2 regions of the Ureibacillus suwonensis genome follow, and region 1 is predicted to be linked to the other one. Evidence: predicted binding sites of a transcription regulator. Region 1 holds the regulator's gene; the other holds the start of a gene.
The links. Region 1 encodes LexA, which represses DNA repair genes until DNA is damaged. Its sites were predicted from a motif close to CGAACATATGTTCG; they were not measured.
Positions count from the first base shown of each region.

Region 1 (4,137 bases):
AAAGCCGCAAAGTCCCGGTTCCTTTTGGGCCATCCATTGCCGTTGCGGCCATCATTGTATATTTTTACGGCGATGCAATGATCCGATGGTATTGGAATTTGTTTTAAAGTGTAGAAACCTCTGCTGATTTGGAGCTTTAATAATATGGTGGATAATGGATAGATGATGAATCCGCATCCCAAAAGTTGGACTGGAAAAGCTGACTTTTGGGGTGTTTTTTTATTGGAAAATGCAATGGTGTGAATTTTGAAGGGTTTCCGGAAAAATTCAAAAAGCGGATAAGCGGTGAAACGAAAATCAGAAGTTTATGCTATTCGTTGAAGATGGGCAGGGCTAATAAGATTTGAAGACAAAAAGAAACGGATACCGAATAAAATTTCCATGTTGACATTATAAGCGTAAAAATGGTAAAAACAATAAAGAAAGCGTAATATTGTAACAGAAAATTCATATGGTTTGATGAGCTAACCAAAGATGATAAAGTAATGTTTCTCTATGAATAGTCATAAAGAATTATGTTGTTGGGAGATTTTTCAAAAATAATAGTAGCTGGTACAAGCCCCAACCTCTCCGATAGGGACTTTATACCAGCAAACTGATTGGATTGTGTAATTGGAACACTGATTTTAAGGGTAACTGCCCTTTCTCTGTTCTTTGATCCTTTTAAAGGATGTTATGTATAAAAGGGAACTTGTTATAAATTGGAAAGAGAGACAGTATTCAACTTACGGCCTTTGTCAATCAGAAAAGGCTCTTCAAACATGGTTCATAAAAAATTCAAAAATATGATGATGAAGGATTTACTATGCAAGATGAATTTTGTCGACATCATTTGCATGTTGACCTGAAAAGAAAATTAGCCGGCATAAGTTCATCCCATATCTTACTTATGCCAGCTAAAAGCTTAAGCTGGGTATTCCAAATTGAAATAAAGAACAGCTTGTCCAGAAAGCTTATAAAGAAACTTTCTGTTTGTCAGGATTAAAGAAGACCGCCTAAAAGGCTGTTAAGTAAACCAAGTACTAATTGTAATAAGTTTCCTACTAATTCCATGACTACACCTCCCAGCATTATGTATAGCCTGTCTTACTTTTGTCGAAGAATGATCTTCGAATCGGAGTAGTACAGACATCTTACATAATGAATATAAAATTTCTCAATATTACCGTCAATGGTATAAAATTACTTAATAGTATTTATGGATAAATAGTAACTTTTTCTAAAAATCCAAAAGGCCGCACGACCTATTATTTTTGATGAACTGGTTATATTATAATAAAAAACTATTAATTAACAGAATTATTAGTGATTGAAAAAGAAATATCTTTAAATATTGCTATAGTGAAAATAATAATTTATGGAATTGGAAGATGCTCTTTTCCCATTGTAAGCAGAAAGCTCTATTCCGGTCCGAATCTCTATTAGTAAAAATGAATCTTTTTTCTGTCAAACCTTTGTCACTATGAAGCAAAAGATGTCGAAAACAATCGGAATATGCAGCATTTAAAGTAAGAAATGTTCAAACTCTTTGCCTTTGGTCAGGAATATTTTAGCCATAAAGGAGGAAACCTGCATAAAACCGATAATTGGCATCACGTTGGATTGGGATGATGGGATATATAAGGTTAATGAGGCGTACGTGAAAGCGGTGGTGGATGCGGGAGGAGTCCCAGTCTGCCTGCCATATGCCGAAGAATCGGCTGGCGACCGGATGATTTGTACAATTGATGGGTTATTGCTTACCGGCGGAGGGGATATCAATCCAATTTTCTTTGGAGAAGAACCGCTTCCAAAGTTGGGAAGGGTCTTCACGAAACGGGATGAACGGGAAATCCAATGGACAAAACTGGCGATCCAACACCATATTCCGATTCTTGCCATTTGCCGTGGTTTGCAAGTATTGAATGTGGCGCTTGGGGGAACCATTTACCAGGATATTTATGATCAATTGGAAGGAAAGGTTCTCCTTCATTCCCAAACCTCTCCCCGCTTTGAAACGTCCCATTTTGTACAGCTTCAAAAACAAAGCCGATTGAGCCGAATTGTTCAATCGGACAAAATCTCAGTAAATTCCTTCCATCATCAGGCGATTAAGGATGTTGCGGCAGATCTCAGGGTTGTCGGAGTATCAAGCGATGGCATAGTGGAAGCGGTGGAACATCAAACGGCTCCGTTCTGTCTGGGCGTTCAATGGCATCCGGAACAATTGGCCATTTGCGGCGAAGAGGTTTCAAAGAAGTTATTTGAAGCATTTGTTCATGCCTGTAGAAAAAAATAAAATAAAAAAACTCGCATTCCAATTAAGAGATTGCGAGTTTTTTTATTTCATTAATGAAATCTTCGGTACAAACCAACAACGATTCCCAAGATGGTCACTTTATCCACAATAATCGGATCCATCGCCGAGTTTTCCGGTTGAAGGCGGAAGTGGTCTTTTTCCTTATAAAAACGTTTCACGGTCGCTTCATTTTCTTCGGTCATGGCAACTACAATATCCCCATTATTCGCAGTGGATGTTTTCTTTACAATGACATAATCCCCGTCCAAAATCCCTGCTTCAATCATCGAATCCCCCATCACTTCCAACATGAATAATTGATCGTTGCTTGTTCCGTATGCGTCAGGTAAAGGAAAGTATTCCTCGATGTTCTCGATCGCTGTAATTGGGCTTCCGGCAGTCACCCGGCCAACCAATGGCACATGAATTACTGATTGTTTTTGCGGTTCTTCTTCACCATCCAATATTTCAATCGCCCGAGGTTTTGTCGGGTCTCTTCGGATATATCCTTTTTGTTCCAGGCGCGTAAGGTGACCATGTACTGTTGAGCTGGAGGCAAGCCCAACCGCCTCACCTATTTCCCGAACGGATGGAGGATATCCTTTTGCCCGAACTTCCTTCTTTATAAATTCCAAAATATCTCTTTGCCTTTTTGACAGCTTTTCCATCGTGGTCACCTCTAATGTGAATAGTTTTACATATTTTACATATAGTATAGCAATGAATCTCGGAGAATGCAAACACAAGTTCGAAAAACACTCTTGACAAAAACGTACGTTCGTATTAAAGTAAGAACAGATATTCGGAACAAACATTCGTAAAAGGGGAAGAAAATTATGGCTTGGTTAAAAAGAAATCATTACTTAAAAGTGCTGATTATTGTTTCTTTAATCATAATTGCTTATATTTTTATTACAGATGAAGGGGAATTGACTTTCGAACAAATTACAATCAAAGAAGGCGATACCCTTTGGACATTGGCGGATCGCTATAAAGGAAATTTGACGAAAGAGGATTGGATTCGGATGGTGGCGGTTGAAAACAATCTTGACGGAGAACATATCATTGCCGGAGAAACGTTGATGATCCCGGTTCCGAAAGATGCGATCTATATTGCCATTAATGAAGAGGATGAAATTCAATCAGTAAAGGTAGCGAGCAAACGATAATGGGAAATAACAAGGCGGTTATTTATGCAAGAGTAAGTACGGAAAAAGCTGAACAGGAAACTTCCCTGGAACGGCAAAAGGAAGAGCTTTCACGATATGCCCGAAGTTTGGGCTTTCGTGTGGATAATATATTTGAAGATTGCCACAGCGGTTATGATGTTGATCGTGATGGACTGCTTGAAATGCTGGATTATATTTCGGAAAATGAAATTTCTGCTGTCTTCGTACAGGATGAAACCCGATTAGGCCGTGGACATGCCCGGGTAGCGGTACTGCATTTGCTTAAAAAAAGCGAGACGGATGTATATTCCCTTAATGATGCCGGTCCATTGAAATTGAACGAAATGGACGAAATGCTGTTGAAAATATTAGCGATTGTAGAGGAGTATCAACGGAAAATACATAATGCAAAAATTCAGCGGGGAATGCGCCGGGCCGTTGAAAACGGATATCGTCCCGAACGGAATTTCAAAAATAAACATAATCGTGAGGGAAGGGGCCGGATTGAAGTTCCTGTTGAAGAAATTGTCAAGCTGCGGGAAAAGGGGTTGACATTTCAAGAAATTGCATCCACTTTAAGAGGATTGGGATATGATGTGAGCAAAGCAACCGTTCACCGCAGATATATGGAATATAAAGAAAGACTTGAAGGCTAATCTGCTTGCACTTCGGGTCTTTTTTTCATATTCT
Region 1 is NZ_JBHSNQ010000048.1:121,874-126,010, reverse strand. Features, by position in the region: gene ACFPOH_RS05025 (prepilin peptidase) at 1-107, shown strand, start outside; gene ACFPOH_RS05020 (gamma-glutamyl-gamma-aminobutyrate hydrolase family protein) at 1,529-2,278, shown strand; gene lexA (transcriptional repressor LexA) at 2,329-2,946, opposite strand; gene yneA (cell division suppressor protein YneA) at 3,115-3,447, shown strand; gene ACFPOH_RS05005 (YneB family resolvase-like protein) at 3,447-4,103, shown strand.

Region 2 (4,137 bases), on a different contig from region 1:
CATGGTCGAATGTTGCTTCATGAATGACAATATCGGCATTTTGGCTCAATTCAATGGATTGCTTGCAATATCGGGTATCTCCCAATACGGTTATGACAAATCCTTTTTTTGGGGGGCCCGTCACCTCTTTGCTATAAACTATCGTTCCATCATCAAGCTCCACATCTTCCCCATTTTTCAGTTTTCCCAGTAATGGCCCTTTCGGAACCCCCAGTTTCATTGCCTTTTCGATATACAATTCGCCGGGAAGGGGCTTTTGTTCAATCCGGTAACCGTAGCAAGGAATCACATGTTCCAGCTCTTTTGCGGTGACAATGAATTGATCGTCTTCAAAGATGACCCCTTCTTTTACATCTACATATTGGATCGGATAGTTTAAATGGGTTTTTGTCAGTTCCAATGTGAATTGAACCCATTCCTTTAATCCGGAAGGACCGTAAAGGGTCAGTGGCGTTTGCTCCTCTCCGCCCAAAAAAGAACGGGAGCTGAGCAGTCCAGGGAGGCCGAAAATATGGTCACCATGTAAATGGGTGATAAACACTTTTTCTATTTTTCTCGGTTTGATGGCGGTATGCAAAATTTGATGCTGGGCCGCCTCCCCACAGTCGAATAGCCAAATCGTTCCCCTTTCCTCATACAATTTCATTGCAAGGGAACTTGTATTTCGTTCTTTTGAAGGCATTCCTGCTCCTGTGCCTAAAAATTCCAGTTCCATGTTGAATCTCCATTCTTACAATTCTTCTTTTAAATCTTCCAGGAAGTCTTTACTAAAACTTGTTTTTGATGCATAGCTCTTTTTCTTTACATCGATTCCTTTTTGAATGATTCCTTTACCAAACTTCTTTTCCATTTCATAAATGATTTCATAAATCGGTTCTTCTTTTGCGAATTGCTCATAATTGAAAATCGTAAGTTGTTCGGCCAGATGTTTTTTATCCATCACATTGGAAACGGTGACACCCAAAAGCCGAATCGGCGTACCATCCCATGCCTTAGAAAATAATTCCATGGCCTCATGATAAAGATCCTTTTTCAAATAAATCGGATTTTGCACCGTTTTGCTTTTCGTATGGTTATTCCAATGGCAATCCCGGATTTGGATCGTGATGGTGGAACCGCATAAATTTTTAGCCTCCAGCCTTTCCGCCACTTTTCCGGATAGTTTTAAAAACGTGCTTTCAATGTCCTTCATTTCTGTTATGTCATAGGGAAGGGTGGTGGAATTTCCGACGCTTTTCGTTTCGTAAATGGATTCCGGATCCACTTCCCTTGAATCAATTCCGTTGGCTCTCCTTTTTAGCCGGACCCCGATTTTTCCAAAGGCTTCTTTTAATAGTCCTTCATGGGCATTGGCCAAATCGCCGATGGTATAAATACCTAAAGATTCCAGTTTTTTAGCGGTGCTCTCTCCGACTCCATGCATTTTTATCACCGGGAGTGGCCACAGTTTTTCCGGCACTTCCCTCTTTCTGAGCACAGTGATGCCCATCGGTTTTTTCATGTCAGAGGCCGTTTTTGCCAAAAATTTGTTGGGGGCAATGCCGATGGAACATGGCAAATCCAATTCATTGTAGATTCTAAGCTGTATCTCTTTTGCAAGTTCCAAAGGATGGCGCTCTTTGGCCACTTCGGTCACATCCATATAACCTTCGTCTATGGATACCGGTTCAACCAGTTTGGTATAGCTTCTCAAAATGGTAAACATCGCTTTTGAGGCTTCACGGTACTTTTGAAAATCGGGAGGAAGGAGGATCAATTCCGGACATTTTTTCAATGCTTCTTGAACAATCATCGTCGTATAAACGCCTTTTGCCCTTGCTTCATAGGAACTTGTGACGATGATGCCGCGGCGTTCTTTCGGATTTCCGGCAATCGCGATCGGCTTCCCTTTCAATTCGGGATGATAGGCCTGTTCCACAGAAGCATAGAAACTGTTCATGTCGACATGAAAAATGACCCTTGCCATCTCTTTTCCTCCCCGGTTTCTTTACACATTATTTTATCATAAACCGAAAAAAACCACCTTTTTCGATTCGCCCTGTAAAAAACCCATGATGATTCAAATTTACTATCAACATCATATTGACTTTTAAAAAAATGTTCGATATCCTTTTTGTAAACCAAATATAGAGAAAGGTTAACAAAGGGGGATAAGAATTGTGACGTCTTCAAAAACATATGGACTTGTATTGATTGCATTTGGAGCAGCGATTATTTCCGTTTTAGCTCAAATAACAATCCCGCTTCCGCTCATTCCGATTACCGGACAAACACTCGCCATCGGACTTATTGTTACTATTTTAGGTTTAAAATACGGCACTTTAAGCGTGCTTGTTTATTGTTTGCTTGGAGCGATCGGTTTACCGGTATTTACAGGAATGTCTGGCGGACTTTCCATTATTGTCGGGCCAACTGGCGGCTATATTATCGGCTTTATTCCTACCGCATTATTCATGGGCTGGTATTTAAATAAATTCGGTTATACTTATCTTCATGGATTGATCGCCAATGTGGCAGGAATGATGCTGACACTGGCCTTTGGCACCCTTTGGCTCAAAGTGGTCGCAGACATGTCATTTCTTGCGGCATTCATGGCCGGTGCGGCACCGTTCATCCTATTGGAAATCATCAAAGGTGTCATCGCCGCTTGGGCAGGAATTCTTGTAAGACAACGATTATTGAGCGCAAATTTATTAAAATACGTTTAATTTGCTTATTTATTAAGCTTATGAATAGATACCCCTTCTATCCATACGAAAACCGAATGGCCATTTATTTCGGCCATTCGGTTTTTTCGTACATCCTTAAAATAATTGGAAATTGTTCCATTCATAAACCCTCGGGAAAAGCACTTGCTCATTATAGGATTGATTTTTCACATACACATGAATGTTCGAACTTTTTAACGTTTCAAGAACGGCGGGCTTATCATCAAAATAAACATCCAATTCCAATTTCTTAATGATTTCCACTTTCTCATGATCTTTCATTCCGCAATAAAATTGTCGATCAACGACCGGAAAGCCTTTTTCTTTCAACCAATTTCTCGTTTTTTGACAATACTGTTTCGGTCTCGATGTGATATAAAAAATGGCATGCCCTTCCCTTTCGAGCCGGTTGACAAATTCAATCGCCCCCTCGAAAGCAGGGCAATCGGAAAAATAAATTTCTTCCACCAAGGAATTCCACAAATGATGCCCCTGTTCATCGTTCAACCCAAAAAGTTCATGGATTTCAACCCTTTTTAACTGATGAAAAAGGGCGATATCCACCTGTTTTCCCAATTTTGTATTATATATATGGAAAGCGTGTTCCCTCAGATTGATTAACGTATCATCAATATCAAATCCGATATTCACCATAAACCCACTTTCTGTCTATTCTATGATAATAAATTGATTTGCGAAGTTTTTTTCCTTTTCGATTTGTAAATCGAGCAGTTTTTTTACTTCCTCTTTTCTTTGCTTTTCACATTGTATTAACTTTGATTCATTGATATTGCCCGGTTCAATGCATTCCGCCAACCGATCCGCATCCACCAATGCACTGTTCAACCCAAAGGCCCCGGTCGGCGTCATGGTGTGGCATGCATCCCCAATCAACAGTACATTGTCCTTTTTCCAAACTTCCGTAAAATTGCTATGTACATCGAGCAAAACAAAATCTTCCCAGGACGTAATATGTTTTCGAACCGTTTCTTCCAATTCCGGAAACGCCTGAATGAATTTGAGCAAAAACTCCTCTAAGGGCTGTTTGCGAATTTTCGGAAATGAACCTTGTTCTATATTCCATCCAATTTGGACAAAACCTTTTGTTTGGGTAAACAATGCCAATTGATAACCATCGATTTCCGCCATTTTAATGGAAGGCTTCCAATCATGGGGTGCAGGGACTTTTGCCCAAAGCAAATCATAGCCGTGTTTCCTTATCGCCGTTTCAATGCCCGCTTTTTTCCGGACAATGGAATATCTTCCATCCGCTCCAATAATGATTGAGCTATAAATATTCATTTCTTCTCCGTGTTTCTTCGCTTTAATTCCGATAAAATGTCCATCCTCATCTTTCAATAAATCGATGACTTTCGTGCTTGTCATTAACGAAAAATTTTCATATTTACCGGCTTCGTCAATGATCACT
Region 2 is NZ_JBHSNQ010000009.1:102,914-107,050, reverse strand. Features, by position in the region: gene rnz (ribonuclease Z) at 1-715, opposite strand, end outside; gene ACFPOH_RS00810 (DNA polymerase IV) at 731-1,966, opposite strand; gene ACFPOH_RS00805 (biotin transporter BioY) at 2,160-2,708, shown strand; gene ACFPOH_RS00800 (5' nucleotidase, NT5C type) at 2,805-3,359, opposite strand; gene ACFPOH_RS00795 (FAD-dependent monooxygenase) at 3,378-4,137, opposite strand, start outside.
Region 2: the regulator LexA is predicted to act here: its motif matches at 2,091-2,104, upstream of ACFPOH_RS00810 (DNA polymerase IV).